DNA from 2 places in the Neomicrococcus aestuarii genome. Region 1 is predicted to be linked to the other one. Evidence: riboswitches for the same ligand, from Rfam matches in the RefSeq annotation. Region 1 holds a riboswitch; the other holds the start of a gene.
The links. Region 1 has a riboswitch for S-adenosylmethionine ahead of sfnG (dimethylsulfone monooxygenase SfnG). Riboswitches for the same ligand answer to the same signal wherever they lie in the genome.
Positions count from the first base shown of each region.

Region 2: it holds a riboswitch for S-adenosylmethionine, as region 1 does, so the genes downstream of both, HD598_RS06200 (ABC transporter ATP-binding protein) here and sfnG (dimethylsulfone monooxygenase SfnG) in region 1, are expected to answer to the same signal.

Region 1 covers NZ_JACHDR010000001.1:236,959-240,362, forward strand. The annotation lists gene HD598_RS01055 (methionine ABC transporter ATP-binding protein) at 1-432, opposite strand, end outside; gene sfnG (dimethylsulfone monooxygenase SfnG) at 590-1,783, opposite strand; SAM riboswitch class I at 1,874-1,966, opposite strand; gene HD598_RS01065 (TM2 domain-containing protein) at 2,187-3,365, opposite strand.
Region 2 covers NZ_JACHDR010000001.1:1,403,659-1,407,062, reverse strand. The annotation lists gene HD598_RS06210 (ABC transporter permease) at 1-63, opposite strand, end outside; gene HD598_RS06205 (aliphatic sulfonate ABC transporter substrate-binding protein) at 60-1,130, opposite strand; gene HD598_RS06200 (ABC transporter ATP-binding protein) at 1,242-2,093, opposite strand; SAM riboswitch class I at 2,097-2,213, opposite strand; gene HD598_RS13760 (acyl-CoA dehydrogenase family protein) at 2,401-3,404, shown strand, end outside.

The DNA of each region.
Region 1 (3,404 bases):
TCCGCCGGAAAGTTCGAACGGGTAGTGGTTGGCGCGGTGGGACAAGCCCACTCGGTCCAACAGCTCGTCCACGCGAGCCTTAGTTTCGGCTTTCGTGACGCCCAAGTACTCGAGCGGCAACGCAACATTCTCGGCTGCGGTTTTGCGGGAGAGGAGGCTTGCGGATTGGAACACGGTGCCAATACGACGGCGCGCCACGCGTAGTTTTGCCTCGGACAGACCGGACAGCTCTTCGCCGTTGACGATCACGCTGCCGGACGTCGGGCGTTCCAGCAGACTGATGCACTGGGCAAGGGTGCTCTTACCGGCACCCGAAGGGCCCACAACAGCCAGGATTTCGCCGGAAGCAACCTCAATATCGAGGTTTTCCAGCACCGTCACGGCATCAGGGCCGTGACCATACACTTTCGTGAGTTGGCGCAGACTAATCATCAAAAATTTCTCTCGTTGGAGCCCGATTCTGGGCGCACTGAAGGACAGCGGGAGCTGAGGGTCGCTCGAAAACCGAGCTGCGTCGTCGTACAAAGTGGTACTCAACGGCGCTTGGAGGGCGCTGCGCAAGAATCAGGCAGCGCCCAGATCATCGCGACTAAGCGGAGGCGCCTTCGAGGTTTACGACGGGCAGGAGGCTGGTGTTGAGCTCGGTGCCGTTCTTGCGGGCCAAGTCAGCCTCGAGTTCGCGCACGATCGGCAGCACGTCGCGACCGAAAGACTCAACCTCTTCCTGGAAGTGCAAATAGCCGGTGAGAACCAGGTTCACGCCGATCTTCTTGAAGTCCACAATGCGTTCGGCGATCTGTTCCGGAGTGCCAATGAGTTCGCTGCGGAAACCATCGTTGTACTGGACAAGATCCTCGAAGCTCGAGTCCTCCCACATGCCCTTGCCGTCCTTCGTGGACTGGCCGGCTTCCTTGACCGCGGATGCGAAGCCCTCAACGGCTGGGCGGTGCGCCTTCGCGATGATCTCGCGCAAGGTCTCGGTGGCTTCCTTCTCCGTATCGCGAGCGATCACGAAACCGTTGATGCCAAAGCGTGGCTTCTGCGGTGCCGTGCGCTTGCCGGATTCGGCGGCCGCCACGACGCCTGCGATGTTGTCGCGGAAACCTTCCAGCGAGCGGCCATTGGAGAAGTACCAGTCAGCGGTGTGGCCGGCGGCAGCCTGAGCCGCGGTGGAGTTTCCGCCGAAGAAGATCTCCGGGTGCGGGCGACCTGGGATATCCAGCGGCGCGGGGGAGAGCGTGAAGTCCTTGATGTTGTAGTACTTGCCCTCGAAGGAGAAGTCCTTCTCCGTGAGCAGTCCGCGCAGGATGGAGATGAATTCTTCGGTGCGAACGTAGCGCTCATCGTGCTCAAGCCACGGAAGACCGAAGTTCGTGAATTCGTCCTTGAGCCAGCCGGACACGATGTTCACGGCGGCGCGGCCGTTGGAAATGTGATCTGCGGTGATGAGCCACTTGGCGAGCACGCCGGGGTGCCACATGCCGGGGTGAACGGCGGCGATGATCTTGAGGCGTTCGGTGGCGCCGAGGAGGCCGAGCGTGAAGGCGGTGGCCTCGTGCTGCTTGGCAGCACCGTAGCTCGCGGCGTAGCGGGTCTGGGAGAGCGCGTATTCGAAGCCGACGTTTTCGGCGATGCGCGCGAGCTTCTTGTTGTATTCGAAGTCCCAGCTGGTGCGCTGTTCGATGGTGGAGATGACTAGTCCACCGGAGACGTTGGGTACCCAGTACGCGAACTTCAGTGGCGTCTCGAGGTCGGCTACTGGGGTGACATCAACTTGGCTCATGTTGTGATTCCTTGGGGCAATATTCGTGAGGAATCCCGTACAACGGCGTCAGTGCGCAGGTAGCGCGCACGTCCATGAAAGCTTGTGCTTTCTCCATCGTTTCTGGCGGTAGCACTTATCCGGGTGGGCCGGGAGTTGCTGCGGCGTCATAGAACCAGATCTCTCGGCCGCTCGGGATGGTGAAACAATTTGACCACATTTCTTGCGATTGTGAAAGCTTGTTCCGGAAATTGTGACGCTGTGTGTTGTGGATCGTAGATTATTCGATTTCCAGAACGACGACGCTGGCTTGCGTTAAAGCGCAAGGTGCCGAGAGTGGCCGCACCCCAACTCGGTCACTCTCGGCATGGTTTTCTGGCGTTGAGCCAGTGGTGCCGGCGACTCTCACTCGCCGGCGTCGCGGTTATTCAGTGGCGAGTGTCCACGATCCGTCCGCCTGGACGATGATCAACGACGGTCCGGATGACAGGGGTACCGTGCCGGAGTAGTTGCCGATCTCGTTGACCAGCAAGCCCATGTTGAAGAGCTCGTCGTTTTCCTCGAAGACAGCGAAGTTGCCTTCGCCCCTATGTGTTGCGGTGAGCGTTGCCGAAGAACCTTCGTACAACATCACGGCGTCACCGGAACCCTTCGATGCGAAAGCCTTGGCGTTGCCGAGCGTTTCGATGCTCAGAGTCCACGGACCGCTCGCTTGAACCTGAAGGCTCTTCACCTCTTGGAACGCGTTTACGCCGAGGGCCGTGGTGCCCTTGTAGGAGCCGATAGTGTTCACGAGCAGATCGGTGGAATCATTCGCCTCATCCAGTCCGATCACCGCGAAGTTGCCTTCACCGTTGTAGGTTGCCGTCACCATCGCGGTGGTCACGCCAGCGGGCAACTTGATGACGGTATCGCCCGTGCCTTTCTTGGTGATGGTGGCGAACTCGCCGAACTTTCCGGCGGCCCAGGCGGCGGCACCAGAGCCTTCGGGCTCCTCGGCCAAAGTTTCTTCAGCAACTGCTTCTTCAGCAACCGTTTCCTCGGCTGCTGTTTCTTCCGCTGCCGGAGTTTCGGTCACGGTCGTTTCAACGGCAGTTTCCGCAGAAGCCGAGGCCGCATCAGCCGGAGCTGACGACGCGGCCGCAGCAGGCGTCGTCGTACTGGAATCTGAAGCCGAAGAACTAAACGAGGACGACGTACCGCCATCAAAGTTCTGCTGGCCGGTGATCATGCCGAACACCACGACGATTGCCGAGACAATCCACGCGACCTTCTTTTGCTTCTCATAGCCTTCAAGGCGACGACCCGCCTTGTCCCGCGTGGCACCCGCGAGGGTCATGATCAGATCCACGAGGTACCAGATGCCGAGCCCACCGAGGGTCACGAGCTTGAGAACGCCCGTGCCGATCTTGCCGAGGTAGAAGCGGTCGGCGCCGAAGTAGCCGATCAACAAGGACAAGAGCCACGTGACAAGGAAGGACTTGCCAGAAGCCGAAGGATACTGCTGCGGGCCAGCCGCGTAGGGATTAGTCGCGTATGGATTTGGTTGTTCGGCGTAGTCCGGAGAGGAAGCTGCGCCGGAAGGATACGAAGTGTTAGACACCTGTTGCTCCTTAGATTGAGTGGTGAAAAGGGAAGCGTG
Region 2 (3,404 bases), 1.2 Mb from region 1:
AACGGTGTCAGTGGGGGTCCCGCCCGTGGTGTCCACAGCGTCGTCGTGCACGCCTACGCTCATGCCTTCACCGTCGATGGGTCGGCATTCTTAGCGAAGGTGTCATCAAAAATGGAGGCGAGGGCTGCGTCCACGGTGGCCTGATCCTTGACGTCGCCGGACTGAACGAAGATCGGGCCGACCTTCTCCAGCACCACGCGCTGCTTCTCGCCCGGTACAGGATCGACGTCCAAGTTGCTGCGCTCGGTGATGACCTTGGTGGCCACGGCGTCTTCCAGACCGGCGACCTTCGCGAGGATCGTGGCGGTCTCTTCGAGGTTTTCAAGAGCCCATTCGCGGGCGTACTCGTAGGAGTCCACGACGGCCTGAGCGACCTCGGGCTTCTCAGAGATGAAGGACTCGGTGGCGTTCAAGAAGCCGTAAGTGTTGAAGTCAACGTTGCGGTAGATAAGCTTCGCGCCAGCCTGCTCGGCACCGGCCATGATCGGATCGAGGCCGCTCCATGCATCCACGGAACCGTTCTCGAGGGCTGCACGGCCGTCGGCGTGCTGCAAGTTCTGGACCGTCACGTCAGATGCTTTGAGGTCGTTAGCCTCGAGCGCCTGCAACAAGAAGAAGTACGGGTCCGTACCCTTCGTGGCGGCAACGTTCTTGCCCTTGAGCTCGGCGACAGATTTGATGGTGGAGTCCTTCGCGACTGCGAGGGCCGCCCATTCAGGCTGCGAGTACAAGAGGATGTTCTTGATGGGGGAGCCGTTCGAGCGAGCCAAGAGGGCGGCGGATCCGGCGGTGGATCCCACGTCGATGGCGCCGGCGCGCAACGCTTCGTTGGCCTTGTTGGAACCGGCGGACTGCACCCAGTTCACGGTGTAGCCCTGCTCCTTGAGCGTTGCTTCCAACCAGCCCTTTTCCTTCAGTACGAGGGAAAGTGGGTTGTACGTTGCGAAGTCGATGTTCAGTACTTTTCCACCGGCATTGGCGGACGACGACGCAGCTGCGGTCCCAGCGTTGGTTCCCGTTGCGCCTTCGCCTGCGCAAGCGGTGATGAGGCCAGCGGCTGCGATGGCTCCGAAGCCAAGAATCGAACGGCGCGTAGCGACGGCGGACAGTGTTTTACCGGAAAAAGACATGGTGCTCCTCAGTGGTGGGTATGAAGAAAGGGGAAAAATTGATACGTGTGGCGTGAGCTGAGCCGACCGTTGGCGGCCGGACTCGGTCCTGAGGTGTGGAAGTGAGAGGGCTTAGTGGCGGTGAGCGTCTACGCCGAGGCTCGAGAGCAGTTCGGCGCGCATTCGTGCCAGCTCAGCATCCGCGCGATCACGCGGGCGGGTGCCCGGAACGGTCAACACGTGGGAGATGGTGGCGCCAGGCTTGTTGTCCTCACGGCCCAAGACCACAATGCGATCCGCAAGCTGGAGAGCCTCGTCAACATCGTGCGTCACCAAGAGCACCGTGGTGGGGTGCGCTTCGTGAACGGCGAGCAAGAGGTCCTGCATCTTTAGTCGCGTCAGTGCATCGAGCGCGCCAAAAGGTTCATCGAGTAACAGCACGCCAGGACGGCGAGCCAGTGCGCGAGCCAACGAGGTGCGCTGTGCCATGCCGCCGGAGATCTCGCGAGGGCGCAAGTGCGCGGACTCGCTCAGACCCACCAGCTGCAGGAGGTTCTTGATGCGCTCGGCGCCCTCAGCCTTCGGGGTGCCGGCTGGAAGTCCTAGCTCCACGTTCTTGGCGAGGTTCTGCCACGGCAAGAGGCGCGGTTCCTGAAAAGCGACGGCGCAGCGTGGGTCAATGCCCTTGACCGCGACGCCATCAATCAGGATGCGACCCTCGTTTGGCTGGTCCAAGCCCGACGCTGCGCGCAAGAGCGTGGATTTGCCCGAACCCGAAGGGCCGAGAATTGCCACGATCTCATGCGGTGCAACGCTCAAATCGATGTCTCGAAGAACCACCTTGGTGGTGTCATTCGCGGAATCGAACGAACGGCCGACTCCCTCGAAATGCACCGCGAAAGCAGAATCGGCCAGCTGAGCCGTGCCGTTCGCAGACGACGCAGCGCTCGCAGGCGTCGAAACGTTAGAAACGAAAGTTGTCATCACACTCCATCGATTCTGGCGGTAGCACCGTCCTTCACGCTGATTCGTTGCCGAATCGTCGGATTAAGGCGGTTGCTGCGGCGTCGTCGAGCCAGATCTCTCAGCCACTCTTGATGGTTACTCGAATAATTGAACGCCCTAGGGATACAGTCTGGCAAATTGGTGACAAATAATTTCATGATCTGTCACATTCATTGCCCTTGATTCGACTTGCGTGGATTCTTATGGGAACCCACCGAGCCATTAATCACCTGGATCTCGAGTTCATTAGCTTGACTACGAGTCCCCTCGGAAAGCGAAAACGCCTGTGAGCACCCAAACTGTGGAAACCACGTCTCTTGCATCAGCTCTTGATAAGTACCGTCCCGTCTTCGACCGCATTGCGGCCGGAGCGGTTGATCGCGAGCTCAACGGCGAGCTGCCCCACGAGCCCATCCAGTGGCTCAAAGAATCAGGCTTCACCGCCGCGCGCGTGCCGCAAGAGTTCGGCGGCGGCGGTCTGACGTGGGAGGACTTCACGGCCCTGCTCATCGAGCTGGCTGCCGCGGACAGCAACCTCCCGCAGGCATTGCGCTCCCACGTGGCGTTCGTGGAGGAAAACCTCTACCACCACGGTCAGGTTCTCAACGGTGTCACCGATGACCGCAGTGCGTGGTTCAAGCGCTTCGTCTACGGCGAGATTGCCGGAAACGCGTGGACCGAGCCAGGCCAGGGCGGCGTGGCCACGGTTCTTGAAGAGCGCGACGGCAAGCTGTTGCTGAACGGCACCAAGTTCTACACCACGGGCACCATCTTCGCCGAGTGGATCGACGTGTTCGCGAAGCGCCCGGACGGCTCGGACATTTCGGTGTACGTGAGCACCAAGACCGATGGCATCGAGACCTTTGACGACTGGGATGGCTTCGGCCAGAAGGGCACCGGCAGCGGCACCACGGTGTTCAAGAATGCCCCGGTAGACCCTGAGAACGTCTACGACTTCGGCTTCCGTTTCCCCTACCAAGCAGCGCTGTACCAGCACATTTTGCTGATTGCCCTGTCCGGAATTGCGCACGGCGCAGCCCGCGAAGTGGCGCTTCAGGTCAAGAACCGCAAGCGCGTGTTTGGCCACGGCAATGCCAACCTGGTGAGCGAAGACCCGCAGATCCTTCAGGTGGTCGGCGAAGTGACCTCGAAGGCGTATGTCGCCGAGGCCGCGACCTTGCGCGTGGGCCGCGCACTCGACCGCGCCTACGAGTCCCGCACCGCCGGCGACGCCGCCGAGAAGGCAGCAAACATCGCGGTGGAACTCGAATCCGGACAGGCCCAAGTGGT